Lichenibacterium dinghuense: one gene and its partner. The protein of the gene in region 2 interacts with the protein of the main gene of each other region in a pairwise test. Links are inferred from orthologs where the notes say so. Each region holds a gene or a part of one and is shown on either strand. Other genes may lie near its edges.

Region 1 (3,665 bases), 1.5 Mb from region 2 along the record:
GCGGCGCGCGCCACGGCGTGGTCCACCTCCGCCCCTTCCTCGGCGTGCCGAAGTCCCGCCTCGTCGCGGCCTGCCGCGCGAACGGCTGGCCCTTCGTCGCCGACCCGGCCAACGCCGACCCGCGCTTCGCGCGCGCACGGCTGCGGGCCCTGATGCCGGCGCTGGCCGCGGAGGGGCTCGACGCGCCGCGGCTCGCCACGCTGGCGCGCCGCATGGGCGAGGCGGAGGCTGCCCTCGCGAGCGCAGCCGGGCGGGCGATCGCCGAAGCCCGCGTCGGCCCGGGCCTTTATTCGGCGCCGCGCCTCCTCGGCGAGCCCACGGCCGTGCGCGTGCGGGCCTTCGGCCGCCTGATCGACGACGGATCGCCGTCGCGGCTGGAACGCCTGGAGCGCCTCGTCGAGGCCGTGTCGGCCGCCGCGGATCGGGGCGTCCCCCTCCGTCGGACGCTGGCCGGCGTCCTCGTCGCCTTCGACGGCGCGGCCCGCCTGTCGCTGGCGCCGGCGCCCCCGCGGCGCACCCCTGCGAATCTGGGGTCCTGACCGCGTCGCGCAGCTCCTGCGTCATCGGGGATGGATGGACCGGCTCGGGACGTCCGGGGCGGTTCCCTTGGCAACTTCCGGCCGACCGCCTACATTCCATCCTAGAGCAGCGTGGCCTTCGGGCGGAGCCGCATCTTCGATCCGTCGCGAACCGTCAGCGCACCACACGAGTCCTCCATGAACCCCAACTTCAGGAATTTCGCCCTCTGGGTGATCATCTTCCTCCTCGTCGTGGCGCTGGTCCTGCTGTTCCAGAATCCCGGCAACCGCGGCGCGCAGGCGCAGGACATCACCTTCAGCCAGTTGCTGAACGAGGTCGACGCCAACAAGGTGCACGACGTCACCATCGCGGGCAACGAGATCACCGGCCACTACACCGACAGCCGCGGCGCCTTCTCGACCTACGCGCCCAACGACCCGCAGCTCGTCCAGAACCTCTACAAGAAGAACGTCCAGATCACCGCCAAGGCGCCGTCGGACGGCAACTCCTGGCTGATGACGCTGCTGGTCAACGGCCTGCCGCTGCTCGCCTTCATCGGCGTGTGGATCTTCATGTCGCGCCAGATGCAGGGAGCCGGCGGCAAGGCCATGGGGTTCGGCAAGTCCAAGGCCAAGCTGCTGACGGAGGCGCATGGCCGCGTGACCTTCGAGGACGTCGCGGGCGTCGACGAGGCCAAGGAAGATCTCCAGGAGATCGTCGAGTTCCTGCGCGACCCGCAGAAGTTCCAGCGCCTCGGCGGCCGCATTCCGCGCGGCGTGCTGCTGGTCGGCCCTCCTGGCACCGGCAAGACGCTGCTGGCCCGCGCCATCGCGGGTGAGGCGAACGTTCCCTTCTTTACCATCTCGGGTTCCGACTTCGTCGAGATGTTCGTCGGCGTCGGCGCGAGCCGCGTCCGCGACATGTTCGAGCAGGCCAAGAAGAACGCGCCCTGCATCATCTTCATCGACGAGATCGACGCGGTCGGCCGGCACCGCGGCGCGGGCCTCGGCGGCGGCAACGACGAGCGCGAGCAGACGCTGAACCAGCTCCTCGTCGAGATGGACGGCTTCGAGGCCAACGAGGGCATCATCCTCATCGCCGCCACGAACCGGCCCGACGTGCTCGACCCCGCGCTGCTGCGCCCCGGCCGCTTCGACCGCCAGATCACCGTGCCCAACCCGGACGTCGTCGGCCGCGAGCGCATCCTCAAGGTTCACGTCCGCAAGGTCCCGCTGTCGCCCGACGTCGACCTCAAGACGGTGGCGCGCGGCACCCCGGGCTTCTCGGGCGCCGATCTCATGAACCTCGTCAACGAGTCGGCGCTGATGGCGGCCCGCCGCGGCAAGCGCATCGTCACGATGACGGAGTTCGAGGATGCCAAGGACAAGATCATGATGGGCGCCGAGCGCCGCACCCTCGTCATGACCGAGCAGGAGAAGATGCTCACCGCCTACCACGAGGGCGGCCATGCCCTGGTCGCGCTGAACGTCCCGGCCACCGATCCCGTCCACAAGGCGACGATCATCCCGCGCGGCCGGGCCCTCGGCATGGTCATGCAGTTGCCCGAGCGCGACAAGCTGTCGATGAGCTACGAGCAGATGACTTCGCGCCTCGCCGTGCTGATGGGCGGCCGCGTCGCCGAAGAGATCATTTTCGGCAAGGAGAAGGTCACCTCCGGCGCCCAGTCGGACATCGAGCAGGCCACCAAGCTGGCCCGCGCCATGGTGACCCGCTGGGGCTTCTCGGACGAACTCGGCACCGTGATGTACGGCGAGAACCAGGAAGAGGTGTTCCTCGGCTACTCGATGGGCAAGCAGAACAACATCTCGGAGTCGACCTCGCAGAAGATCGACTCGGAGGTGCGCCGCCTCGTCGAGTCGGGCCTCGCCGACGCGACCCGCATTATCACGACGAAGCGGGCCGACCTCGAATCGCTGGCCCAGGGTCTCCTCGAATACGAGACGCTGAGCGGCGACGAGATTCGCGGCGTGATCAAGGGCATCAAGCCGATCCGCGAGTCGGACGACGAGCCCGCCCCGCCGCGCGCCTCCCCGGTGCCCAACGTCGGCAAGGGCCGGCCGCGGCCGGAAGGCGGGCTGGAGCCGCAGCCTTCGGTGTGATGCGAGCGAGCGGTCATCTGTGACGCGAGGAAGCCCGGCCAAGCGCCGGGCTTTTCTGTTTCGGCTTCGCGAGCGCGGCGAAGCGATTCTGACGTGAAGAGTCGCGGCGCAGCGCAGGCCCCCGCGAGCGGCTTCCTGCACCGGTGGGCTGGACGGCGTCGCTTCGCTCGCGATGACGGTGCCGGGTTGAAGGGGGAAACCTGAGCCCGCCACCCCGGCCCACCCGGGCGCGATCTCTTCGCGCTCCCGCAGGCGCGCCTTCAACTGGCGCAGGCGCCATCTCGGGCGTGCCGGCGTCCAAGGGCGGCGCGGGCGCGTATTCAGACGAGAGCTGGCAGGCCCGCGCGGCCTCCGCGCCGCAGAGCTGCGCGACGATCGTCAGGGCTGAGGCGATCCCGGCGGTGACGGCGGCGCCTACGGTGATGAAATCGCCGCCGCGCACGGTGCGGTGCTCGGTCGGCTCGGCACCGTCGGACCCGCCGTGGAACGGCTTCGGGCCCGACTGGCGCGCCGAGCGCTGCGGCGCGTCAGCGGCGCGCCGCCCGCGGACGACCGCGAGCGGTTCGGGCCGGTATGAACGGCGCTCAGGCCTTTGCGAGCGCCTTGAGCGCCGTGCGGCCGGCGTAGCGGGCCTGCGAGCCCAGGTGCTCCTCGATGCGGATCAGCTGGTTGTACTTGGCCAGTCTGTCCGAGCGGGCGAGCGAGCCGGTCTTGATCTGCCCGCAGTTGGTCGCGACCGCGAGGTCGGCGATGATCGCGTCCTCGGTCTCGCCCGAGCGGTGGGACATCACAGAGGTGTAGCCGGCCGTCTTGGCCATCTCGACGGCGGCCAGCGTCTCGGTCAGCGTGCCGATCTGGTTGACCTTGACCAGCAGCGAGTTGGCGACGCCGCGGCGGATGCCCTCGGCCAGACGCTCGGTGTTGGTGACGAACAGGTCGTCGCCGACGATCTGGCAGCGGTCGCCGATCTTGTCGGTGAGGATCCTCCAGCCCGCCCAGTCGTCCTCGGCCATGCCGTCCTCAATC
Region 2 (3,739 bases):
GGCTCCGCCCCACGCCCCGCCGAAGGCCTCGGCCTCCGGAAACCATCTTCGATCAGAGGCCCGTCATGGACAGCGTCATCGGCGTCGACATCGGCACGCAGAGCACCAAGGCCGTGCTCGTGGCGGCGGACGGCACCATCCTGGCCCAGGCGTCGCGCGCCTACGCGCCCGACACGCCGCGCCCGAACTGGGCCGAGCAGCACGCCGACATGTGGCTCGGCGCCGTCGAGGCCTGCCTGGCCGAGGTCGCGGCTGCGGCAGGCGGCGTCAAGGCGGTCTGCATCTCCTCGCTCTACGGCGGCTCCGGCATCCCGGTCGACGCCGGGATGCGCCCCCTCCACCCCTGCCTGATCTGGATGGACCGCCGCGCCGAGGCGCAGGTCGCGCGGGTCAAGGCCGAGGTCGACCTGGAGCGCCTCGGCCGCATCACCGGCAACGGCGTCGACAGCTACCACGGCTTCACCAAGATGCTGTGGCTGCGCGACGAGCGGCCCGACGTGTGGGACCGCACCGCGCTGTTCCTGCCGCCCAACGCCTACGTGATCCACCGCCTCACCGGCGAGGTCGCGGTCGACCATTCCTCGGCCGGCAACATCGGCGGCGTCTACGACGTCGAACGCCGCGCGTGGTCGCGCGAGATGCTGGACCTCCTCGGCATCCCGGCCCGCATGATGCCCGAGCGCCTCGTCGCGCCCACCGACGCAGTCGGCGGCCTCACCGCCGAGGCGGCGGCGCGGCTCGGCTTAGCCGAAGGCACGCCGGTGATCGCCGGCGGCGTCGACGCGGCCGTCGCCACCTACGCGGCCGGCGTGACCGAGCCCGGCCACCACGTCGCGATGATCGGCACGTCCATGTGCTGGGGCTACGTCGCGCCGACCGCCGACGCCGCCCACGGCCTCATCGCCATGCCGTACGTGGTGGGACGGGACCTCTACGTCTTCGGCGGCGCCGCCACGGCGGGCGCCTCCGTGAGCTGGTACCGCGAGCAGTTCTGCCAGGCCGAGGTCGCGGAAGGGCGCGCCACCGGCCGCGACCCGCACGCGATCCTGGAGGAGGCCGCGGCCTCCGTCGCGCCCGGCGCGGACGGTGTGGCCTTCCTGCCCTACCTCATGGGCGAGCGATCCCCCGTGTGGGACGGGCGCGCCTCCGGCGCCTTCGTGGGGCTCAACCTGTTCCACACCCGCGCGCACCTCTACCGCGCCGTGCTGGAGGGCGTGACGCTGGCCCTGCGGCACAACATGGAGGCCGGCGCGAAGGGCTCGGCCGCGCTGGAGCCGCGGCTCGTCGTGGTGGGCGGCGCCGCGCGCTCAGACCTCTGGATGCAGATCATCGCCGACGTCACCGGCTACCCGGTCTGGACCATCCGGGAGAATGTCGAAGCCGCGCTCGGCGCGGCCCGCATGGCGGCGCTCGGCGTCGGGCTCGTCGCGCGCGAGGACCGCGACAGCTGGATCACCCTGGTCGAGCGCGCCGCGCCCGACCCGGCCCGGCGCGCGCGCTACGACGCGCTCTTCGCCGTCTACGCGGGCCTCTACCCGGCTTTGCGCGATTCCATGCACGCGCTGGCGGAGCTGCGCGGGCCGGTGGGGTGAAGGCCCACGTCGCTTCGCCGCGTCGTCCCGGGCGGAGCGGAGACCCGCGATCCAGCCGCGCGGCCGGGCTGAACCTCCGGAGGTGACGCCCAGTCGATCGGCTGGGCCCCGGGTCGAGCCCGGGGCGACACCGTCCCGAAGGCGACAGCTCCCGGCCTCACCCGTTCGGCGAGCCCTGCGTCTGCAGCGCCGCCGGGGGAACCGGCAGCGGCGCGGGTGCCGCGGCCGGAGGCGTCGCGGGCGGCCCCGGCAGGGTCGGCAGGGGGCTGCCGGGCTGGCCGTCCGGGTTGTTGAAGAACCGGAAGAAGTCCGAGTCGGGCGACAGCACGAGCTTGGTCCGGTCCGGCCGCAGGCTCGACACGTAGGCCTGCATGGTGCGGTAGAAGGCGAAGAACGACGGGTCGCGCCCGTAGGCCTCGGCGAAGATGCGGTTGCGCTCGGCGTCGCCGGCGCCGCGCAGCGTGTCGGCCTGGCGCTGGGCGTCGGCGCGCAGCACCGTCACGTCGCGGTCCGCCTGGGCGCGGATGGTCTGCGCCTGCTCGGAGCCCTTGGCGCGGTACTCGGCCGCCTCGCGGGCGCGCTCGCTCTTCATGCGGTCGTAGATCTTGTCCGACAGCTCGGCCGGCAGGTCGGCGCGGCGGATGCGGACGTCGTTGACAGCGACGCCGAGCCGGGCGCCCTCGGTGTTCACGAGGCCGCGGATCCGCACCATCAGCTCGGCGCGCTTGTCGCGCACGATCTGGGTCAGCGTCGCCTCGCCGAGCACCTGCCGCAGCGCCGAGTTCAGGATCGAGCCGAGCTGGTTGTTGGCCCGCGCCACCGTGCCGACCGTCTGATAGAACTTGAGCGGATCGGCGATGTGGTAGCGCAGGAAGGCGTCGACCAGGATGCGCTGGTTGTCGGAGGCCAGCACCTCGACCTGCGGCTGTTCCAGGTCGAGGATGCGGTTGTCGAGCTCGACCACGCTCTCGAAGAACGGGATCTTGGCGTGCAGGCCGGGGTCGTCGATGACGCGCACCGGCTGGCCGAAGTAGAGCACCAGCGCCCGCTGGGTCTGGTCCACCGTGAAAAGCGCCCCGCTGGCGACCACCAGGGCCAGGACGACCAGCGCCGCCGCGATGTAGCCGCCGACCCTCACGGCTTGGCCCCCGCCAGCGGGACGGGCTTGCCGTCGAGCGGCAGCACGGGCAGCACGCCGGCGCCGGTCTTGTCGATGATGGTCTTGTCGGCGCCGGCCAGGATGGACTCCATGGTTTCGATGTAGATGCGCTGCCGGGTGACGTCGGGCGCGTTCTTGTACTGGGCGTAGACCTGCTCGAAGCGCGACGCCTGGCCGGCGGCCTCCTGCACGGTCTGGGTCTTGTAACCCTCGGCCTCCTGCAGGATGGCGGCCGCGGCGCCGCGGGCCTCGGGCACGACCTTGTTGGCGTAGCCCTGGGCCTCGTTGGACAGGCGCTGCTGGTCCTGCTGCGCCGCCGTCACGTCGCGGAAGGCCGCGATGACCTGCGCGGGCGGGTCGACGGACAGGAGCTGCACCTGCAGCACCAGCACGCCGGCCTTGTAGCTGTTGAGGGTGTTCTGGATCAGCGTCTGCACCTCGGGTTCGATGGTCTTGCGGCCGGAGGTGAGGATGTACTGGATCTGCTGGCGGCCGATCACCTCGCGCATGGCCGATTCGGCCACGGCCTTCACGGTCTCGTCCGGATGGCGGAGGTTGAAGGCGTAATATTCGGGGTGCTCGGGGTCGATCTGCCAGATGACGCGGAACTTCACGTCGGCGATGTTGTCGTCGCCGGTCAGCATCAGGCTCTCGGCCAGCACGTCGGTGCTGGAGATCTGCCCGGAGCGGCTGGAGCCGGACACGAAGCCGACGTCGGTGGAGTTGCGGTCCGTGACGGCGAGCTTGATGACGTCGCCGATCGGATAGGGAAAGTTGTAGTTGAGGCCGGGCGCGGTCGTGCCCGTGTACTTGCCGAAGACGAGGTTGAGGCCGACCTCGTTGGGCGACACGGTGTAGAAGCCGCTGGCCAGCCACAGCAGGGCCGCCACGAGCACGACGGCGAGCAGGCCGAGCCCGCCGCCGACGTTCCCGGTGGGGAGAAAGCCCTTCAGGCGCTGCTGGGAGCGGCGGATGAACTCTTCGAGGT

Evidence for each region. The genes of interacting proteins can lie anywhere in the genome.
Region 1: the proteins of hflC (region 2) and ftsH interact in binary tests that used the Escherichia coli proteins (3 or more experiments, as listed by UniProt). The link is inferred for Lichenibacterium dinghuense from one-to-one orthologs.

What each region holds. Positions count from the first base shown.
Region 1 is NZ_JAJLMN010000001.1:5,163,068-5,166,732, reverse strand. The notes cover bases 253-3,177. They hold ftsH (ATP-dependent zinc metalloprotease FtsH), read left to right. Parts: upstream 253-716; coding sequence 717-2,639; downstream 2,640-3,177. Other genes in these bases: tilS (tRNA lysidine(34) synthetase TilS), read left to right, coding at 253-539. Also shown: more of tilS, read left to right, coding at 1-252; eno (phosphopyruvate hydratase), read right to left, coding at 3,224-3,665. UniProt on the Escherichia coli protein: Acts as a processive, ATP-dependent zinc metallopeptidase for both cytoplasmic and membrane proteins. Plays a role in the quality control of integral membrane proteins.
Region 2 is NZ_JAJLMN010000001.1:3,675,561-3,679,299, reverse strand. The notes cover bases 741-3,739. They hold hflC (protease modulator HflC), read right to left. Parts: upstream 2,731-3,739; coding sequence 1,750-2,730; downstream 741-1,749. Other genes in these bases: hflK (FtsH protease activity modulator HflK), read right to left, coding at 2,727-3,739; L7N97_RS17565 (FGGY-family carbohydrate kinase), read left to right, coding at 741-1,592. Outside these bases: more of L7N97_RS17565, read left to right, coding at 66-740.